4 regions of the Enterobacter cloacae complex sp. 385G4 genome follow, and region 4 is predicted to be linked to each of the others. Evidence: predicted binding sites of a transcription regulator. Region 4 holds the regulator's gene; each other region holds the start of a gene.

Evidence for each region. Region 4 encodes sigma-54, which starts transcription at its own class of promoters, with help from an activator protein. Its sites were predicted from a motif close to GTTGGCACANNTTTCGCTNT; they were not measured.
Region 1: a site for sigma-54 is predicted at 2,866-2,885, ahead of norV (anaerobic nitric oxide reductase flavorubredoxin). Genes of this name have one in related genera too.
Region 2: a site for sigma-54 is predicted at 3,526-3,545, ahead of hypA (hydrogenase maturation nickel metallochaperone HypA). Genes of this name have one in related genera too.
Region 3: a site for sigma-54 is predicted at 2,238-2,257, ahead of glnK (P-II family nitrogen regulator). Genes of this name have one in related genera too.

What each region holds. Positions count from the first base shown of each region.
Region 1 is NZ_JBXWDD010000007.1:13,894-19,368, forward strand. Features, by position in the region: gene srlR (glucitol operon DNA-binding transcriptional repressor SrlR) at 1-275, shown strand, start outside; gene gutQ (arabinose-5-phosphate isomerase GutQ) at 268-1,233, shown strand; gene norR (nitric oxide reductase transcriptional regulator NorR) at 1,230-2,744, opposite strand; gene norV (anaerobic nitric oxide reductase flavorubredoxin) at 2,932-4,374, shown strand; gene norW (NADH:flavorubredoxin reductase NorW) at 4,371-5,475, shown strand, end outside.
Region 2 is NZ_JBXWDD010000007.1:32,035-37,509, forward strand. Features, by position in the region: gene AC2FAJ_RS17155 (respiratory chain complex I subunit 1 family protein) at 1-403, opposite strand, end outside; gene hycC (formate hydrogenlyase subunit 3) at 405-2,219, opposite strand; gene AC2FAJ_RS17165 (4Fe-4S dicluster domain-containing protein) at 2,216-2,824, opposite strand; gene hycA (formate hydrogenlyase regulator HycA) at 2,898-3,362, opposite strand; gene hypA (hydrogenase maturation nickel metallochaperone HypA) at 3,574-3,924, shown strand; gene hypB (hydrogenase nickel incorporation protein HypB) at 3,928-4,791, shown strand; gene AC2FAJ_RS17185 (HypC/HybG/HupF family hydrogenase formation chaperone) at 4,782-5,054, shown strand; gene hypD (hydrogenase formation protein HypD) at 5,058-5,475, shown strand, end outside.
Region 3 is NZ_JBXWDD010000006.1:153,082-158,556, reverse strand. Features, by position in the region: gene AC2FAJ_RS16590 (IS4 family transposase) at 1-487, shown strand, start outside; gene amtB (ammonium transporter AmtB) at 527-1,813, opposite strand; gene glnK (P-II family nitrogen regulator) at 1,849-2,187, opposite strand; gene AC2FAJ_RS16575 (SmdB family multidrug efflux ABC transporter permease/ATP-binding protein) at 2,408-4,189, opposite strand; gene AC2FAJ_RS16570 (SmdA family multidrug ABC transporter permease/ATP-binding protein) at 4,182-5,475, opposite strand, start outside.
Region 4 is NZ_JBXWDD010000004.1:262,932-268,406, forward strand. Features, by position in the region: gene kdsD (arabinose-5-phosphate isomerase KdsD) at 1-548, shown strand, start outside; gene kdsC (3-deoxy-manno-octulosonate-8-phosphatase KdsC) at 563-1,129, shown strand; gene lptC (LPS export ABC transporter periplasmic protein LptC) at 1,126-1,701, shown strand; gene lptA (lipopolysaccharide ABC transporter substrate-binding protein LptA) at 1,670-2,224, shown strand; gene lptB (LPS export ABC transporter ATP-binding protein) at 2,231-2,956, shown strand; gene rpoN (RNA polymerase factor sigma-54) at 3,004-4,437, shown strand; gene hpf (ribosome hibernation promoting factor) at 4,460-4,747, shown strand; gene ptsN (PTS IIA-like nitrogen regulatory protein PtsN) at 4,830-5,321, shown strand; gene rapZ (RNase adapter RapZ) at 5,367-5,475, shown strand, end outside.

The sequences.
Region 1 (5,475 bases), on a different contig from region 4:
ATAAACTGTTTATGGGCACCGACGGCATCGACCTGAACGCAGGCGTCACGACGTTTAACGAGGTGTTCAGCGTCAGTAAAGCGATGTGTAACGCCGCGCGGGAGGTGATTTTAATGGCCGACTCGTCGAAGTTTGGCCGCAAAAGCCCCAATATTGTCTGTAGCCTCGAAAGCGTTGATAAGCTGATTACCGACGCGGGTATCGATCCGGCGTTCAAAAAAGCGCTGGAAGAAAAAGGCATCGACGTGATCGTAACCGGAGAAAGAGATGAGTGATTTTCTGTTAGAAACGGGCCGCCAGACGCTGATGCTGGAGCTGCAGGAAGCCAGCCGCCTGCCGGAACGTCTGGGCGAGGATTTTGTCCGCGCCGCCAACACCATTATCCACTGCGAAGGCAAAGTGATTGTGGCGGGCATCGGTAAATCTGGCCATATCGGCAAGAAGATTGCCGCGACGCTCGCCAGCACCGGTACCCCGGCGTTCTTCGTGCATCCGGCAGAGGCGCTGCATGGCGATCTCGGGATGATCGAAAGCCGCGACGTGATGCTGTTTATCTCCTACTCCGGTTCGGCCAAAGAGCTGGATCTGATTATTCCGCGCCTGCAGGAAAAATCTGTCGCCCTGCTGGCGATGACCGGGAAACCCCGCTCGCCGCTGGCGCTGGCCGCCAAAGCGACGCTGGATATTTCCGTTGAGCGTGAAGCCTGCCCGATGCACCTCGCCCCGACCTCCAGCACCGTTAACACCCTGATGATGGGCGACGCGCTGGCGATGGCGGTAATGCAGGCGCGCGGATTCAATGAGGAAGATTTTGCCCGTTCGCATCCGGCAGGTGCGCTCGGCGCGCGACTGCTCAACAAGGTTCACCATCTGATGCGCACCGACGATGCCATTCCGCAGGTCAAACTCGATACCAGCGTGATGGACGCGATGCTGGAGCTGAGCCGCACCGGTCTGGGGCTGGTGGCGGTATGCGATGACGGCGGAAACGTGAAGGGCGTCTTCACCGACGGCGACCTGCGCCGCTGGCTGGTGGGCGGCGGCAGGCTGGAAACAAACGTGTCTGACGCCATGACCAAAGGCGGGCTGACGCTCAACGCCGACAGCCGCGCCATTGAAGCCAAAGAGGTGCTGATGAAGCGCAAAATCACCGCCGCACCGGTGGTGGACGAGCACGGCAGGCTGTGCGGCGCTATCAACCTGCAGGACTTCTACCAGGCCGGGATTATTTAACCCTTCAGCCCAAGACGCTTCGCCAGCCGGTGCAGGTTGGCGACGTCCATCTCCAGCGCCCGCGCGCACGCCGCCCAGCTGCGGTTATTCTGCTCCAGCGCGCGGGTAATCATCTGACGCTGAAACTCTTCCGTCGCTTCGCGCAGGTTTTCGATTGCGCTCTCAGGCACAGCAGGCTTCACGGTCGGGGCATTTTCCTCATGCAGCGCAAAATGGCGCGCATGAATCACCACTTCATCCCCCGAGCGCGTCGCCCTCGCCAGCACCACCGCGCGGTGAATCGCATGCTCCAGCTCGCGCACGTTGCCCGGCCAGCCGTAGCTGAGCAGATGCGCTCTCGCCCCCGGGCTAAGCACCACGCGGGACAGCCCCATTTTGAGACGGCACTGTTCGCAGAAATAACCCGCCAGCAGCACCGCGTCGTCTCCGCGCTCGCGCAGCGGCGGCACGGACAGCGGGAACACGCTCAGGCGATGGAACAGGTCGGCGCGGAACTGCCCGGCCAGCACCGCTTCGCGCAGATCCCGGTTGGTCGCAGCAAGGACCCGCACGTCCACCCGCAGGCTGCGGTCATCCCCCACGCGCTGGATGTCGCCGTACTGCAATACGCGCAGCAGCTTGGCCTGAAGTGAAAGGGAAAGCTCGCCAATCTCATCAAGAAACAGCGTGCCGTTATCGGCCATTTCAAACTTGCCGCTGCGGTTGCTGATGGCCCCGGTAAACGCCCCTTTGACGTGACCGAACAGCTCGCTCTCCGCCACGCTTTCCGGCAGCGCGGCGCAGTTGAGGTACACCAGCGGATTGACCGCGCGCGGCGACGCTTCGTGAATCGACTTCGCCACCAGCTCCTTACCGGTACCAGTCTCTCCGAAGATCAGCACGTTCAGATCGGACGCGGCGACAATCTCAATCTCTTTTTTGAGCTGCTCCATGCCCGGTGAAAGGCCGATCATCTCGGTGTGCGCCACCGGCTCAAACGCCGTCGGGCTACCGGGAAGAATATTCTGGCTCTCCAGTTGCTCTATCAGCAGCGCATTATTCAGCGCCCCGGCGGCCAGCGCGGCAATCAGCCGTAGCTCTTCGTCGCTGAAGGTGTCGAACTGATCCGGCGACATGCCGTCGAGGGTTAATGCGCCAATCAGATTCTGCCCGGCGAACAGCGGCAGGCCAATACAGGCGTGCACCTTCAGGCTCTCCTGCCCCGGAATCAGGCCGTCGTACGGATCGGGCAGATCGCTGTCTGCCGGGAAACGCACCACGTCGCCCGCGCGGGCGATGGTTTCCAGACGCGGGTGGCCCTCCAGCGTAAAGCGCCGCCCGAGTACGTCCTTCGCCAGGCCGTCGATAGCCAGCGGAATAAACTGCCGCCCTTCGTAACGCAGCAGCGCCGACGCATCGCAATCCAGCACGTGGCGCAGCGTGGAGATCAGGCGCTGAAAGCGGTCCTGATGGCCGATACCGGTCTGCAACTCAATGGCGATCTTCGCCAGCACGTCTACGGAAAAGCTCATTTTGACCTCGCTGTCATTTTGACAATGCATAATGTCATATTGACTCTTTTTAGGATAGTCATAATGACTACTCATCATGGGGCATTAAATCGCAACTTATTGAATATTAATAATTTAAAAAGTTGGCACGCAACTTGATATAAGCAAACCATCTTATTTGAAAACGCTGTATTAAGTTGAGGTTGCTATGTCTATTCTGGTTAAAAATAACATTCATTGGGTGGGTCAACGTGACTGGGAAGTGCGCGATTTCCACGGGACGGAATACAAAACGCTGCGCGGCAGCAGCTACAACAGCTATCTCATCCGCGAAGGTAAAAACGTCCTGATCGATACCGTCGATCACAAATTCAGCCGTGAGTTCGTGCAGAACCTGCGCGGTGAAATCGACCTGAATGACATCGACTACATCATCATCAACCATGCGGAAGAGGACCACGCCGGGGCGCTGACCGAACTGATGTCCCACATTCCGGATACCCCAATCTACTGCACCACCAACGCCATTGATTCAATTAACGGCCACCACCATCATCCGGAGTGGAACTTCCACACCGTAAAAACCGGCGACACGCTGGATATCGGCAACGGCAAGCAGCTGATCTTCGTCGAAACCCCGATGCTGCACTGGCCGGACAGCATGATGACCTACATGACCGGCGACGCGGTGCTGTTCAGCAACGACGCCTTCGGCCAGCACTACTGCGACGAACGCCTGTTCAATGACGAAGTGGATCAGACCGAGCTGTTCGAACAGTGTCAGCGCTACTACGCCAATATCCTCACTCCGTTCAGCCGCCTGGTGACGCCTAAAATTACCGAAATCCTCGGCTTCAACCTGCCGGTGGAGATGATTGCCACCTCCCACGGCGTGGTGTGGCGTGAAAACCCCACCCAGATCGTCGAGCTGTACCTGAAGTGGGCCGCGGATTACCAGGAAGATCGCATCACTATCTTCTACGACACCATGTCCAACAACACCCGCATGATGGCGGACGCGATTGCCCAGGGGATCAATGAAGTTGACCCGAACGTAGCGGTGAAAATCTTCAACGTGGCGCGCAGCGATAAGAACGAGGTATTGACCAATGTCTTCCGCTCCAAGGGCGTGCTGGTGGGAACCTCCACCATGAATAACGTGATGATGCCGAAGATTGCCGGCCTGGTGGAAGAGATGACCGGCCTGCGCTTTCGTAACAAACGCGCCAGCGCCTTTGGTTCACACGGCTGGAGCGGCGGCGCGGTAGACCGTCTTTCCACCCGTTTACAGGATGCGGGTTTTGAGATGTCCATGAGCCTGAAGGCGAAATGGCGTCCTGATATCGACGCGCTGGAAATCTGCCGCCAGCATGGCCGCGACATCGCCCGTCAGTGGGCGCTCGCCCCGCTTCCTGAAGTCACCGCAAAACCTGCGGAACAGCCACAAACCTGTTCTACGGCAGCCAGCGCCGATCTCGGTCCGCGCATGCAGTGCAGCGTCTGCCAGTGGATCTACGATCCTGAGCTGGGCGAACCGCTGCAGGATGTTGCCCCGGGCACGCCGTGGAGCGAGGTGCCGGACAACTTCCTCTGCCCGGAATGCTCCCTCGGCAAAGACGTCTTTGATGAACTGGCAACGGAGGCAAAATGAGCAACAGCATCGTTATCATCGGCTCGGGCTTTGCTGCCCGCCAGCTGGTGAAAAATATCCGCAAACAGGATGCAAACGTGCCGTTGACGCTGATCGCCGCCGACAGCATGGACGAGTACAACAAGCCTGATTTAAGCCACGTCATTAGCCAGAATCAGCGCGCCGATGACCTCACCCGCCAGACGGCGGGGGAGTTCGCGGAGCAGTTCAACCTGCGTCTGTTTCCGTACACCTGGGTCACCGATATCGACGCCGACGCCCACGTGGTAAAAGCGAAAGAGAAAACCTGGCAGTACGACAGGCTGGTGCTGGCGACCGGGGCATCTGCGTTTGTGCCGCCGGTTGAGGGCCGCGAGCTGATGATTACCCTCAACAGTCAGCAGGAGTATCAGGCCAGCGAAACCCGGCTACGCGATGCCGCCAGAGTGATGATCGTCGGCGGCGGGCTGATCGGCACCGAGCTGGCGATGGACTTCTGTCGGGCGGGAAAATCCGTGACCCTGGTTGACCACGCGGCCAGCATTCTGTCGGCGCTGATGCCCGCAGAAGTAAGCAGTCGCTTACAGCATCGTCTGACCGATATGGGCGTGCATCTGATGTTGAAATCGCAGCTACAAAGCCTGAGCAAAACCGAAGGCGGCATTCGTGCCATGCTCGACCGAAGCCGCAGCGTAGAAGTGGATGCGGTGGTTGCCGCGACGGGCCTGCGCCCGGAAACCGCGCTGGCGCATCGCGCAGGGGCTGAAATAAACCGCGGCGTGAAGGTAAATAGCTACCTGCAAACCACGCGGCCGGATATTTATGCCCTGGGCGACTGCGCGGAAATTAACGGCCAGGTGCTGCCCTTCCTGCAGCCGATACAATTAAGCGCCATGTATCTGGCAAAAAACCTGCTCGGCGGCAGCGCGCCGCTGAAATTACCCGCCATGCTGGTAAAGGTCAAAACGCCGGAATTGCCGCTGCATCTTGCAGGAGAAACGCAGCGTCAGGATCTGAACTGGCAAATTACCCTCGAACCGCAGGGAATGGTGGCGCGCGGCACCGATGCTGACGGTCAGATATGCGCCTTTGTCGTCAGCGAAGACCGGATGAAGGAGGCCT
Region 2 (5,475 bases), on a different contig from region 4:
CGCCGAGCATCGCCTCGCGGCTGGCGCCGATGCCGGTAAACGGGCTGCCGGTGTCCAGGCCCGCAATCGCAAAGAAGAAGCGCGCGATGGCGAAGAGGTAGATGAGCGTAATCAGATCGCCGAGCACCGGCAGCGGCGAGCCTACCGTGACCACTGGCAGCGCGGTGGCGATGGTGAGCATCACGCCGACCATCACGAACGGCGTCAGGCGGAACACCCAGCCCGCGGCATCCGGCGCGACGCTCTGGCGAGAGAGCAGTTTGAAGAGATCGCGGTACTCCTGGAGCACGCCAGGCCCGCGACGGTTGTGCATTCGGGCGCGCGCCACGCGCGTGATGCCCGACAGCAGCGGCGCGACGGCGAACAGCACCAGCGCCTGAAGAATTGCCAGTAAAAGACTCATGTCAGGCTCCTCGTGAAATCACAATCACTACCAGCACCGCCAGCTCGATCAGCGCCAGCCGGCGGAACAGCACGGGCACGGCAGCACTCTGCCAGCCCGGCACCCAGCCCTGCGGGTTAAGCCACTGGCGCAGCTTCAGCACGGCGGCGAAGTTCTCCTTCACCGGCATGGCAAAACCGTGGGCGGTAATGACCATCGACGGCTCGTGTTCGTAGCCGCAGGCCCACGCCGCGCCGCGCGAACGGGAGGCGAGACGGTCGCGCCTGAAGAACAGCATCAGCACGAACGGCAGGAGCGGCCCGGCGATCAGCAGCAGCGCCATCATCGGCTGGGAGACAACGGTATGCGCCGTCGCCAGCGGCAGCGGAACGGCGTGGCCCAGCAGCGGCAGCAGCCACGGCGCGGCAACCCCGCCCGCAATGCAGCACAGCGCCAGCGCGACCACGCTGGTGGCCATCAGTACCGGGGCGCAGCAGGCGTTCTCCGCTTCACGGGTGCGCGGCGCGCCGAGGAAGGTGACGCCATAGACTTTCGCCATGCACATCACCGCCAGCGCCCCGGTAATCGCCAGGCCCACCGCCAGCAGCGGGCCGAGCAGCCGCGCGATAAACGCGTCGCTCTGGCCGAGCGCGAAGAAGGACTGATAGATCACCCACTCCCCGGCAAAGCCGTTCAGCGGCGGCAGCGCGGCCATCGCCATCAGCCCCACCAGCATGGCGAGTGAAATCATCGGCATCTTTTTGCCAATCCCACCGAGCTTTTCGATATCGCGATGGCCGGTGCGGAACCAGACGCTGCCCGCGCCGAGGAACAGAGTGGTTTTAAACAGGCTATGGTTGACGAGGTGATACAGACCGCCGACAAACCCGGCAGCAATCAGCGCCGGCTGGTTGAGCGCCAGCCCGGTGACGCCCGCGCCCATGCCGAGCAGGATGATGCCGATGTTTTCCAGGGTGTGATAGGCCAGCAGACGCTGGATGTTGTGCTCCATCAGGGCGTACAGGCCGCCGACAAATGCGGTGATCATCCCCGCAATCAGCAGCGCTACCCCCCACCACAGCGGCGGCTGACCGCCCGTCAGGGTAATCGTCAGGATACCGAACAAACCGACCTTCATTACCACCGTCGAAAACAGCGCGGCGGCGGGCGCAGAGGCATTCGCGTGCGCCTGCGGGACCCAACCGTGCAGCGGGATAATCCCGGCCAGCAGGCCAAAGCCGACTGTGCCCAGCAGCCAGACGTCGTTCCCCAGCGGCTGGCCGTTAAGCGCGGCAAAATCCAGGGTGCCGAAACGCTGCCACACCAGCCAGCAGGCCAGCGCCAGCAGCAGCGTGCCGAGGCGTCCGAGCGCAAACCATAGCTTGCCGGAGGCGCTGCAGCCGGTCAGGAACACGCCACACAGCGCCATGATCTCTGCCATCACCACCAGCGCGCCGAGGTTGCTGGCGATAACCGTGCAGACCGCGGCGGCCATCAGCAGATTGACCAGCAGGCCGTTGGCTTTGGTCTGCTGATGGCGGTGCCAGTCAATATTGAACAGGCTGATAAACAGCCCGCACAGGCCAAAGGTCACCAGCCAGATGGCGTTCAGCGGCGTAATCGCCACGGTGTGGCGAATCAGCGGCATGAGTGTTTCCACGGATTGTCCGCCGAGCAGGACGACACCGCCCGCCGCCAGCGTCATCAGGCTGCCGACCGCCCCGCCGATACCGGCTATCCAGCCGCTCAGGGTTTTATGGAAAGAGAACACCAGCGCCAGCGCGGCGGCAGCGGCAAAGTACGCCACGGCGCTGTTAATCATAAATATCGCGTTCACTTCGCCCCCTCGTTAAGCGCCTGCAGAAGCGAAAGATCGCCGACGTCGGTATTAATGGTCAGCTCGCGCTTGCGCCTGCTGGTACGGGCGATATCGCGGATGTTAACCAGGATCAGCGCTTTGGTCGGGCAGGTCCGCACGCAGGCCGGACCCTGTTCGTCAAAGCTGCACAGATCGCACTTCACCGCAATAGCGCGGATGCCGGGCACCCAGTCCAGCAGCGTGCTCACGCGTGCCGGAGCCGGTGGCGCAGGCGGCGCTTTCGGGGTATTGGCGTTCGCCGGGATATGCAGCGGGCGGCTGCCGGAGAATTCAATGGCACCGAACGGGCAGGCGATGCCGCACAGCTTGCAGCTCACGCACAGGCTTTCGTTCAGCTGGACCGCGCCATCGACGCGGGTGATGGCATTGACGGGACACACGCCCGCGCACGGGGCATCTTCACAGTGGTGGCAGAGCTGCGGGGCAGACTCTTTCTCATTACGCATGACGCGCAGGCGCGGCATGGACTGCAGCCCGTGCAGGCGGTGCGTTTCCGAACACGCCGCCTCACAGGTCCGACAGCCAATACAGACCGTCGAGTCAGCAATTACAAAACGGTTCACCGGGCAATCCTCTGGTGATGGTCATTTTTGACGACGAAAAACTGTCTCATCGACACTTTTCGACATTCGGTTATCAGGCAAGATTTGCGGGGGCCTTTCCCACGACGAGCTGTTTGAGGTCGACCGGCAAGTCGTGCTCAACCGCGGCGTAGAGACCGTTGTAAACCGGCGCGATTTTCTCCAGATAGTGCTCAAGCACCTGCTGGCGATCGCGGTTGCTGACGTAGCCGTCAACCATGCCGTCGGCCATCAGCTGCGCCTGCGCAATACGTTGTTTTTCACCCTCTTTATTCTCAACGTAGTACTCGATGGTGTGGCTGTTAAAGCTGTCTGCCAGGGTCACAAAGACCGTGAAATGACCGAACAGGACAAAGCGCATATCCCCCTGCGCCGCACAGCTCATTGCATGATGCAGTCGGGCTTTTGACAGGGTGATCCCCTGAACCAGAGAGTTACAGTAGAGGTGCCACTGATCCTGAAGCTGCTGGTGGCGCTGCGCGATGTAATCCGCTTTTTCGCTAATTTCCCAAATAGTCATAGAAGGTATCCGGTTAATGGAGATAGCGGCTGTTAAGCAGATTCCGTGCCAGTTTTTAATGTGTTGATTTGAATGATTTTTATTAAATAAGACACTGTCAACGCCGCCGTGTCGACGTGTCATTTCGACAGCGCTGACATCGTCACGCCGTAACGCAAATCAAGCTGGCACCGTTATTGCATTTACTGGCGCAAATCATTGAGGAGGCGTCATGCACGAAATCACCCTCTGCCAGCGGGCTCTGGAACTTATCGAACAGCAGGCAGTGCAAAACCACGCGAAGCGCGTCACCGGCGTCTGGCTGAAGGTCGGGGCGTTTTCCTGCGTCGAGACCAGCGCCCTGAACTTTTGTTTTGAGCTGGTGTGCCGCGGCACGCTGGCGGAAGGCTGCGCGCTGCATATCGACGAGCAGCAGGCGGAGTGCTGGTGCGAGCAGTGCCAGCAGTACGTCACCCTGCTCTCATCAAAGGTTCAACGCTGCCCGCAGTGTCAGAGCACGGGTCTTCGCATCGTGGCGGATGACGGTATGCAGATCCAACGCCTCGAAATTGAGAAGGAGTAATGTATGTGTAGCACCTGCGGTTGCGCCGAAGGCAACCTGTATATAGAAGGGGATGAACACCGTCCCCACTCCGCGTTTCGCTCCGCGCCTTTTTCCCCTGCCCCGCGTCCTGCGGCGGCCCTGACCGGCATCACCTTTGCGCCGCAGCGTTCCGACGCGGGCGACCTGCATTACGGCCACGGCGAAGCGGGCACCCACGCGCCGGGCATGAGCCAGCGCCAGATGCTGGAGGTGGAGATCGACGTGCTGGACAAAAATAACCAGCTTGCCGCCCGCAACCGCGCCCGCTTTGCCGCGCGTCAACAGCTGGTGCTCAACCTGGTCTCTAGCCCCGGCTCCGGTAAAACCACCCTGCTGACCGAAACCCTCAAACGGCTGAACCAACGCATCTCCTGCGCGGTGATCGAAGGCGATCAGCAAACCGTTAACGACGCGGCGCGCATCCGCGAAACCGGGACGCCCGCCATTCAGGTTAACACCGGCAAGGGCTGCCACCTGGATGCGCAGATGATTGCCGACGCCGCCCCTCGCCTGCCGCTGGCGGATAACGGCATCCTGTTTATCGAAAACGTCGGCAACCTGGTCTGCCCGGCAAGCTTCGACCTCGGCGAACGGCATAAAGTGGCGGTGCTCTCCGTGACCGAAGGGGAGGACAAGCCGCTGAAGTACCCGCACATGTTCGCCGCCGTCTCCCTCATGCTGCTGAACAAAGTCGATCTGCTGCCGTACCTGAACTTCGACGTGGATAAGTGCCTTGCCTGTGCCCGCGAGGTGAACCCGGACATTCACATCCTGCTGGTTTCCGCCACGCGCGGCGACGGCATGGACGCCTGGCTGGATTGGCTGGAGAGCGAACGATGTGCATAGGCGTACCGGGACAAATCCATTCCCTCGACGGCAATCAGGCCAAAGTGGAGGTTTGCGGGATCCTGCGCGACGTCGACCTGACGCTGGTGGGCAGCACCGATGAGACGGGCGCGTCGCGCCTCGGCCAGTGGGTGCTGGTCCACGTGGGGTTTGCGATGAGCGTGATTAACGAAGCGGAAGCCCGCGACACGCTGGACGCGCTGCAAAACATGTTTGACGTGGAGCCGGACGTGGGCGCGCTCCTGTACGGCGAGGAGCGCTAGCCTATGCGTTATGTTGATGAATACCGCGCGCCAGAACAGGTGATGCAGCTTATCGGACATCTGAAAACGCGCGCGGCGCTGCTGGACTACACGAACGAAAGGCCGCTGCGGATCATGGAGGTGTGCGGCGGGCACACGCACGCCATCTTCAAGTTTGGCCTCGACCAGCTGCTGCCGGAGAACATTGAGTTTATTCACGGCCCCGGCTGCCCGGTGTGCGTTTTGCCGATGGGGCGCATCGACAGCTGCATCGAAATTGCCGGCCAGCCCGACGTCATTTTCTGCACCTTTGGCGACGCGATGCGCGTGCCGGGGAAAAACGGCTCGCTGTTGCAGGCGAAGGCGCGCGGCGCGGACGTGCGGATCGTTTACTCGCCGATGGATGCCCTGACGCTGGCAGAGGCTAACCCTGAGCGCAAGG
Region 3 (5,475 bases), on a different contig from region 4:
GATGGAACTGACCAGCCATCTGCTGACGTCGATGACGGACGCCATGCGCTATCCCGGAGGAGAAATGGCAGACCTGTACAGCCATCGCTGGGAAATAGAGCTGGGGTACAGGGAGATAAAACAAACGATGCAACTGAGCAGGCTGACGCTGAGGAGTAAAAAGCCGGAGCTTGTGGAGCAGGAGTTATGGGGCGTGTTACTGGCGTATAATCTGGTGCGATATCAGATGATTAAAATGGCGGGCCATCTGAAAGGATACTGGCCGAATCAGCTGAGCTTCTCAGAATCATGCGGCATGGTCATGAGAATGCTGATGACGCTGCAGGGCGCTTCACCAGGGCGTATCCCGGAGCTGATGCGTGATCTTGAAAGCATGGCGCAACGGGTAAAGTTGCCGACAAGAAGGGAAAGGGCCTTCCCGAGGGTGGTAAAGGAAAGGCCCTGGAGATACTCCACAGCCCCGAAAAAAAGCCAGTCAGTTGCTTAACTGACTGGCATTACAACCGAAGTTGCCGTTTTGCTTTTATTAGGCGTTATACGCATTCTCGCCGTGGCTGTTGACGTCCAGACCTTCGCGCTCCTGCTCTTCCGGTACGCGCAGCCCAACGGTCATATCCGCCAGCTTATAGCCAATGAAGGCGACAACAGCAGACCACACCACGGTGATAGCGATACTTTCCAGCTGCACCAGCACCTGATGAACCATGGTGACACCTTCTGCGTAGCCCACGCCACCCAGTGATTTCGCGGCGAAGATGCCGGTCATGATACAGCCGACGATGCCGCACACGCCGTGGACGCCGAACACATCGCAAGGGTCATCCACGCGCAGCACGCGTTTCAGTGCGGTGACGCCCCACAGACCTGCCAGACCCGCGACCAGTCCCACCAGCAGCGCACCACCGACACCCACATAGCCACACGCCGGGGTGATACCGACCAGACCGGCAATCGCCCCTGAACAGGCACCCAGCAGGGAAGGTTTACCGCGTACCGCCCACTCGCCGAATACCCAGGAGAGAATTGCACCCGCCGTCGCCACAACGGTGTTCACGAAGGCCAGCGCGGCGATTTCGTTTGCGGCACTTGCGGAGCCGGCGTTGAAGCCGAACCAGCCAAAGTAGAGGATAGCCGTACCGGTAAACACCATCGGCAGGTTATGCGGTTTGAACGCCTCTTTACCGAAGCCCACGCGTTTGCCAATCAGGTATGCGCCCACCAGACCCGCTACCGCGGCGTTGATATGTACAACGGTACCGCCCGCAAAGTCTAGCGCGCCGTGCGTTGCCAGCAGACCACCGCCCCAGACCATGTGCGCAATCGGCACATAGGAGAGGGTCAGCCAGACCACCACGAAGATCAGAACGGCAGAGAAACGGATGCGCTCCGCCAGCGCGCCCACAATCAGCCCGACGGTAATGCAGGCGAACGAGCCCTGGAACGCGACGTGGATGTACTGGTAGAAGCTGCCCATCAGCGCGGTCAGTTCAATATTTTTCAGCATTACCCAGTCGAAGTTACCAAAGAAGGCGTTGCCGGTACCGAAGGCCAGCGAGTAACCGTAAACCACCCACAGCACGCAGACCAGCGCGAACGTCACGGCAACCTGCGTCAGCATGGAGAGAACGTTTTTGCCGCGGATCAGGCCGCCGTAGAACAGCGCAATGCCCGGGATAGACATGAACAGCACCAGCGCGGTGCTGATCATCATAAAGGCGTTATCGGCTTTGTCTGCCACGGCAGGAGCAGCCAGCGCCAGGCCCGGCAGCAGTGCCAGCGAACCCAGACCCGTTTTAAGTGTTGCTATCTTCATTTTCTCGATCCCTATCACTGTGTGCCAGGCGTTATTTACAGTGCCGCTTCGTCAGATTCGCCGGTACGAATGCGAATGACGCGCTGCAGTTCGGCAACGAAAATTTTGCCGTCGCCAATTTTGCCGGTGTAGGCCGCTTTGCTAATCACATCAATCACTTCATCAAGCTGATCGTCAGCAATCGCGACATCAATTTTTACTTTTGGCAGAAAGTTAACGCTGTATTCCGCCCCGCGATAAAGCTCGGCATGACCCTTCTGACGACCAAAGCCTTTCACTTCGGTGACAGTCAGTCCCTGAATACCCATTGAGGACAATGCTTCACGCACGTCTTCCAGTTTGAATGGTTTGATTACCACCGTAACCAGCTTCATAGATCCCCTCCAGTCAGAATTCGGTAATGGCCGCAGCTCACGCAGAAGGTATTGCAAGGGGTGTGCCAGAAATGAAATGGAGGGAGAAAAGCGGTGCGACGAGCGTTATGCCGTCTTCCTTAATGAACCGGCGAAAAAAAACGCACCATGTCGGTGCACGGTGCGTTTCAGTATTGCACCAACAGGAATGACTGTTAGCGCGTTGCTTTGTTTTGGTGCATCAGGCGCTGAGCGACTCTTCCTCGCGCACGCTGGCCGCGAGCTCTTCGCCCGCCAGCTGAAGCTGATACATCTGCCAGTAGCGCCCTTTGGCTTCCAGCAGTTCACGGTGCGTCCCGCGCTCCACGGCTTGTCCACGATGCAGCACCAGAATGGTATCGGCATCGACAATGGTGGAAAGGCGATGGGCAATCACCACCAGCGTCGTATGGTCGCGTACCGCGGCCAGCGCCTGCTGGATGGCCTGCTCGGTGCCGGAGTCAATGCTGGCCGTCGCTTCATCCAGAATCAGCACCTGCGGGGTTTCAATCAGCACCCGCGCCAGCGCGAGAAGCTGCTTTTGCCCAACGGAGAGGTTGTTTCCCTGCTCGCCCAGCCGGGTATTAATCCCGTCGCTAAACCCGCGCGCAAGGTCTGCCAGCTGCACTTTTTCCAGCACCTCCCATACCTGCTCCTGAGAGTAGTCTCGCCCCAGGGTCACGTTGGCGTAGAAGGTATCGGCCAGGACGACCGGATCCTGCTGCACCATCGCGACGCCTTTACGCAACACGTTGTGGCTGAGAGACGCGAGCGGGCGTCCGTCGAGGCGGATTTCGCCTTGCGTGACCGGGTAGTAGCCCATCAACAGGCTGGCGAGCGTGCTCTTGCCGCTTCCCGTATGTCCCACCAGCGCCACGAAACCGCGCGACGGGACATCCAGCGTAATGTCCTGCAACACCAGCCGGTCTTCGCGATAGGCAAACGAGACGTTATCAAAGGCAATGGCGCCGCTTTGCAGAGGTCGCTCGTCATGACCGTAGGCCTGGCGCGGCCTGTCCATCAGCTCAAACACGCGCTCGCCGGCGACGACCGCCTGCTGCAGCATCGATTGCTGGGTCGTGAGCTCGATCAGCGGCTCGTTAAGGCGCCCCAGATAGCTAATAAAAGCGTACAGCACGCCCACTTCAATCGTACCGCTTGAGCTCAGGCCAAAGAGCATCAGTAAACCGCAAAGCACCAGCGCAGAGAAAAGGCTGAGCAGCGGACGCAGCAGGAAGCCGTCAAGGCGCAGCGTCTGCATACGCGCCATATAGTGCGATCGGCTGGCTTCGCCCATCCGCTCGCCAAAGCGCGCCTGCTGGCGGAACTGCTGGATGACGCTCATGCCGTTAATCACTTCGTTGAAGCCATCGTTAATGTCGGCCAGATAGGCGCGCACCCGACGCACGATTGGCGTGCTGTAGCGCTGGTAGATGATCATCACGATCAGCACCGCCGGGAAGATGGTAATCGCCACCAGCGCCATGCGCCAGTCGAGGCTGAACATCGCCACCAGCATCGCGCCGATCAGCGCCGCACTGCGTAACACCGTCGCGACCACGGTGACGTACAGGTCGCGGATCACTTCGGTATCGTTGGTCACGCGCGAAATCACCTGCCCGACCGGCTGGATATCAAACTCGCTGAGCGGCTGGCGAAGCGCCGCGTCCATTACATCCGTGCGCAGCTGCTGAACCACACCCACGGCGGCACGGTTAAACAGCAGCGACTGCGCATAGTGCAGCCCTGCCGCCGCCAGCTGCAACCCAACGTAGGCCACGCCTAAGCCCGCCACCAGCCCCAGCGGCAGGTAGCTTTTGGCGACCATATTGTCGATGAAGTAGCTGATGAGCAGCGGCCCGCTCACCTCAGCAATCGCCGCTATCCAGAGTAAAAGCACGGCCACGGAGAGCGGTTTGCGCCACGGCGAGCCGTAGGCCAGCAGACGTTTGAGCGTCGGCCACATCGTTCCGAGCTTACGCATTGGTGGCCTCCTGATCCTGTTCCGGCGCATCGTCCAGCGCCGCCTCAAGCTGTTGATAGCGGTACATATCGCGATACCAGCCCGGCTGCTCGGCAAGCGTTTCATGCTGCCCGCGCTGGGCAATGTGTCCGTGATGTAAGACCAGAATTTCGCTGGCCTCGGTGAGCGCTGACAAACGGTGGGCGCTGATAATCACCGTGCGTCCGTCGCCCCACTGGCGCAGGTTATGCAGAATCTGATGCTCGGTACGACCATCCACGGCGGAGAGCGCATCATCCAGAATGAGGATTTCAGCATTCAGCAGCAGCGCGCGGGCAATCGAGATTCGCTGTTTCTGCCCGCCGGACAGCATGACGCCACGTTCCCCGACTTCCGTTTCGTAGCCCTGCGGCAGACGCAAAATATCGTCATGTACGCTGGCTAAGCGCGCCACATGTTCGATCTCTTCCTGCGTCGCCGACGGGTGACCAAGCGCAATGTTATTCGCCACGGTGTCCGAAAATAAAAACGGCGTCTGGCTGACTACCGCCAGACGGCCACGCCACTCGTCCAGCAGCAGGTTCGCCAGGGGGATATCATGGAAACGGATATCGCCCTCGGTGACGTCAAAGTGGCGCTGAAGCAGAGAGAGCACGGTACTTTTTCCGGACCCCGTCGGGCCGCAGATGCCCAGCATCTGGCCCGGCCGCAGCGTAAAGCTAACGTTCTCCAGCACCGGATGTTCCGTTTGCGGATAGACAAATTTGCGAACGTCGACGTTCATAACGCCGCGCCCTTCCGGCACCGCTTCGCTGCCGTCATTGACCACCGGCGCTTCGGCCAGCATGGCGCGGATGCGGCTGTAGGCGGCGCTGCCGCGCTCTACGATATTAAACATCCAGGCCAGCGCCAGCATCGGCCAGATCATCAGCCCCAGATACATCGCAAAGCTGGTCAATTGCCCCAGGGTCAATGTGCCCTGCACCACCATCCAGCTCCCGCCGCCAATCGCCAGCAGGTTTGCCATGCCGATTGCGACATAAATCGTTGGATCAAATCGCGCATCAATACGCGCGACGCGCATGTTTTTCGCCCCCGTGTCTGCCGCATCGGCCGCAAACAGCGCGGACTGCCGATCTTCCAGGCCAAACGCTTTGATCATGCGGATGCTGGTCATGCTCTCCTGGGTGCGATCGTTCAAAGAAGAAAACGCCGCCTGCGCCAGCTTGAAGCGCTCGTGCAGCTGTTCGCCGTAGCGATTGATCGCCAGCGCCATGATCGGCATCGGCAGCAGGGCGAGCAGGGTT
Region 4 (5,475 bases):
TTAAAGTACCGAAAGAGGCCTGCCCGCTCGGCCTGGCACCAACGTCCAGCACCACCGCCGCGCTGGTCATGGGCGATGCGCTTGCCGTCGCGCTGCTTGAAGCCCGCGGTTTTACGCCGGAAGATTTCGCGCTCTCCCATCCGGGCGGCGCGCTGGGGCGCAAGCTGCTGCTGCGGGTAAACGATATTATGCACACCGGGGATGAGATCCCTCACGTCAGCAAAGAAGCCTCCCTGCGTGATGCGCTGCTGGAAATCACCCGTAAGAATTTGGGTATGACGGTCGTGTGCGACGATCTGATGAAAATTCAGGGGATCTTCACCGATGGCGACCTGCGTCGCGTGTTCGACATGGGTGTAGATGTCCGCACGCTCGGCATTGCCGATGTGATGACGCCCGGCGGCATTCGCGTGCGTCCGGGAACGCTGGCCGTGGATGTGCTGAACCTGATGCAGTCCCGCCATATCACCTCCGTTATGGTTGCCGATGGCGACCAGTTGCTGGGTGTGGTACATATGCATGATCTGCTGCGCGCTGGCGTAGTGTAATAAAGGATAAGACAATGAGTAATGCGGGTGCATCCCTTGCAACCTGTTATGGTCCGGTCAGTACCCAGATGATGGCAAAGGCGGAAAATATTCGTCTGCTCATTCTGGATGTGGATGGCGTACTTTCCGATGGCCTGATTTACATGGGCAATAATGGTGAAGAGCTGAAAGCGTTTAACGTTCGCGACGGCTACGGTATCCGCTGTGCGCTCACCTCGGGTATCGAGGTTGCTATCATCACCGGACGAAAAGCTAAACTGGTAGAAGACCGCTGTGAAACCTTAGGCATTACCCATCTTTACCAGGGTCAATCCGATAAGATGGCAGCGTTCAATGATTTACTGGGTAAACTGGCTATCGCACCGGAAAACGTGGCCTACGTCGGGGACGACCTGATTGACTGGCCGGTGATGGCTGAAGTCGGTCTCAGCATCGCGGTTGCTGATGCTCATCCGCTGTTGATCCCGCGCGCTGACTACGTTACCCACATCAACGGTGGCCGGGGTGCCGTCCGTGAAGTCTGCGATCTGCTTCTGCTGGCGCAGGGCAAGCTTGATGAAGCCAAAGGGCAATCGATATGAGTAAAACCAGACGTTGGGTTATCATTCTGCTTTCGCTTGTCGCACTGGTATTGATTGGCGTGAACCTTGCCGATCGCGACGATACGCAAACGGAAGTCGTCAACAATAACGATCCAACCTATAAAAGCGATCACAGCGACACCGTGGTCTATAGCCCGGAAGGTGCGCTGAATTATCGCCTGATTGCCCAGCACGTTGAATACTTTTCCGATGACGGCGTTTCGTGGTTTACCCAACCTGTCATGACCACTTTCGATAAAGACAAAGTGCCGACGTGGTCAATTAAGTCAGATCGGGCCAAACTGACAAATGATCGTATGCTTTATCTGTATGGCCACGTTGAAGTCAACGCCCTGACCGCTGACTCGCAACTGCGAAAAATTACGACGGATAATGCCCAGATCAACCTGGTAACCCAGGACGTGACGTCGCAGGATCTGGTCACACTGTATGGCACAACATTTAATTCCAGCGGTTTAAGAATGCGCGGGAACTTACGCAGCAAGAACGCCGAGCTGATTGAAAAGGTTAGAACCTCCTATGAAATTCAAAACAAACAAACTCAGCCTTAAAGTAATTATCGCCAGCGCGATGCTGGCGGCCAGTCTCCCCGCGCTTGCTGTAACGGGCGATACCGACCAGCCGATCCATATCGAGTCTGACACCCAGTCTCTCGATATGCAGGGTAACGTCGTCACCTTCACGGGTAACGTCGTCATGACTCAGGGGACCATCAAAATTAACGCCGATAAAGTGGTCGTTACCCGTCCGGGCGGCGAGCAGGGCAAAGAGATCATTGATGGTTACGGCAACCCGGCCACCTTCTACCAGATGCAGGACAACGGCAAGCCGGTGAAGGGCCACGCCTCGCATATGCACTATGAGCTGGCGAAGGACCTGGTCATCCTGACCGGAAACGCGTATCTGGAACAGCTGGACAGCAATATTACCGGTGACCAGATTACCTATCTGGTGAAAGAGCAAAAAATGCAGGCCTCCAGCGAGAAAGGCAAACGCGTAACCACCGTGCTGGTTCCGTCGCAGCTGCAGGACAAAGGCAAGGGCCAGGCCCCGGCACAGAAGAAGAGTAACTAATTCGCTATGGCAACATTAACTGCAAAAAATCTCGCGAAGGCCTATAAGGGCCGCCGTGTCGTAGAAGATGTCAGTCTGACCGTCAACTCCGGCGAAATTGTGGGCCTGCTTGGCCCGAACGGTGCGGGTAAAACCACCACCTTCTACATGGTGGTGGGTATTGTGCCGCGCGATGCCGGCAACATTATTATTGACGATGAAGATATCAGCCTGCTGCCGCTGCACGCGCGCGCGCGCCGTGGCATCGGCTATCTGCCGCAGGAAGCCTCTATTTTCCGTCGTCTGAGCGTCTTTGATAACCTGATGGCGGTCCTGCAAATTCGCGACGACCTGACCAACGAACAGCGTCAGGATCGCGCCAACGAGCTGATGGAAGAGTTTCATATCGAACACCTGCGCGACAGCCTGGGCCAGGCCTTGTCCGGGGGGGAACGCCGTCGTGTTGAGATTGCGCGCGCGTTGGCCGCCAATCCGAAGTTTATCCTTCTGGATGAACCGTTTGCGGGCGTTGACCCGATCTCCGTTATCGACATTAAACGCATTATCGAGCATCTGCGTGACAGCGGACTTGGCGTGCTGATCACCGACCACAACGTTCGTGAAACGCTGGCGGTATGTGAACGCGCGTATATCGTGAGCCAGGGCAATCTGATCGCTCACGGTACGCCGCAGCAGATCCTCGAAGACGATCATGTTAAGCGCGTCTATCTTGGGGAAGACTTCAGACTCTGATAGGGTAGAGGTAACGTAACGCCGAACCGGAGAAAAATGCTCTGAACATGAAGCAAGGTTTGCAATTAAGGCTCAGCCAACAGCTGGCGATGACGCCGCAGTTACAGCAGGCAATTCGTCTGTTGCAACTGTCCACCTTAGAACTCCAGCAGGAGCTCCAGCAGGCGCTGGACAGCAATCCCCTGCTGGAGCAAGCCGATCTTCATGACGAGGTAGATACCCAGCAGTCACAGGACACAGAAGCGCTCGACACCGCGGATGCACTCGAACAAAAAGAGATGCCGGATGAGCTTCCGCTGGATGCCAGCTGGGATGAAATCTATACCGCCGGGACCCCTTCCGGCACGCGTGCAGACTACCAGGACGACGAGCTACCGGTCTACCAGGGCGAAACCACCCAGTCGCTGCAGGATTACCTGATGTGGCAGGTAGAGCTTACCCCCTTCTCCGATACCGACCGCGCTATTGCCACGTCGATTGTCGACGCCGTTGATGACACCGGTTATTTGACCGTCACGCTGGACGACATTCTGGAAAGCATGGGCGATGAAGAGATTGAGATTGAGGAGATTGAAGCGGTACTGAAACGCATTCAGCGCTTCGATCCGGTCGGGGTGGCCGCGAAGGACCTGCGCGACTGTCTGCTGATCCAGCTTTCTCAGTTCAGCAAAGAGACGCCGTGGCTCGACGAGGCTCGCTTAATCATCAGCGATCATCTGGATCTTCTGGCTAACCACGATTTCCGCACCCTGATGCGCGTGACGCGCCTGAAGGAAGAGGTGCTGAAAGAGGCGGTAAATCTGATCCAGTCCCTCGATCCGCGTCCCGGTCAGTCGATCCAGACCAGCGAACCCGAGTACGTTATCCCGGACGTGCTGGTCAGAAAACACAATGACCGCTGGGTCGTTGAACTGAACTCTGACAGCATCCCTCGCCTGCAAATCAACCAGCAGTACGCCTCCATGTGTACCAGCGCGCGCAACGACTCCGACAATCAATATATTCGCAGCAATCTTCAGGAAGCGCGATGGTTGATCAAGAGCCTGGAGAGCCGGAATGATACCCTGCTTCGCGTGAGCCGCTGCATCGTCGAACAGCAGCAGGCCTTCTTTGAGCAGGGCGAAGAGTATATGAAGCCGATGGTGCTGGCGGATATCGCCCAGGCCGTCGAGATGCATGAATCCACTATTTCCCGCGTTACTACGCAGAAGTATCTGCACAGTCCGCGCGGTATTTTTGAGCTTAAGTATTTCTTCTCCAGCCACGTGAACACCGAGGGTGGCGGCGAAGCCTCCTCAACGGCGATTCGCGCCCTGGTGAAGAAGTTGATCGCCGCGGAGAATCCCGCGAAGCCACTAAGTGACAGTAAGTTGACCACCATGCTGTCCGATCAGGGTATTATGGTGGCACGTCGTACTGTTGCGAAGTATCGAGAGTCTTTATCCATTCCGCCGTCTAACCAGCGTAAACAACTGGTCTGACACAACCGATAAGGAAGACACTATGCAGCTCAATATCACAGGACATAACGTCGAGATTACTGAGGCTTTACGTGACTTCGTGAACGCTAAGTTCGCGAAACTCGAGCAGTATTTCGAAAGGATCAATCAGGTCTACGTTGTGTTAAAAGTGGAGAAAGTGACTCATATCTCGGATGCAACCCTGCATGTTAACGGGGGTGAACTCCATGCCAGTGCGGAAGGGCAAGACATGTACGCGGCTATCGACGGCTTGATTGACAAGCTTGCGCGACAGCTCAATAAACATAAAGATAAACTGAAACAACACTAATTGTCCGGGCAGTTAACGGGTGCAGGACGGCCTGTTGTGAAACACAACGGGCCATTTGTACAGTTAGCGCTTAGGTGAAATTATGATGAACAACGATTCCGCTCTTCAACTGAGCAATGTCCTTAACCAGGAATGTACCCGCAGTGCCGTTCACTGCCAGAGCAAAAAACGTGCGCTGGAGATCATCAGTGAATTGGCTGCAAAACAGCTGGGCCTGCCGCCGCAGGTGGTGTTCGAAGCCATTCTGACCCGTGAAAAGATGGGCAGTACCGGTATCGGCAACGGCATCGCGATCCCACACGGCAAGCTGGAAGAGGACACCCTGCGTGCCGTCGGTGTGTTTGTGCAACTGGAAACCCCAATCGCTTTTGACGCCATTGATAACCAGCCCGTCGATCTCCTCTTCGCGCTGTTGGTGCCTGCCGACCAGACCAAGACCCACCTGCATACGCTTTCGCTGGTTGCTAAACGTCTGGCGGATAAAACCATCTGCCGTCGACTGCGCTCGGCCCAAAGTGATGAAGAGCTTTATCAAATTATCACTGAAGCAGAAGGCAATCAGGATGACGCATAACCAGGTGATGGCCTTCACATCTGTTGTCCTGAGGAGAAACGGAACATGGTGCTGATGATTGTCAGCGGTCGTTCAGGGTCGGGGAAATCCGTTGCCCTGCGCGCGCTGGAAGACATGGGTTTTTACTGCGTCGATAACCTGCCGGTCGTGTTAT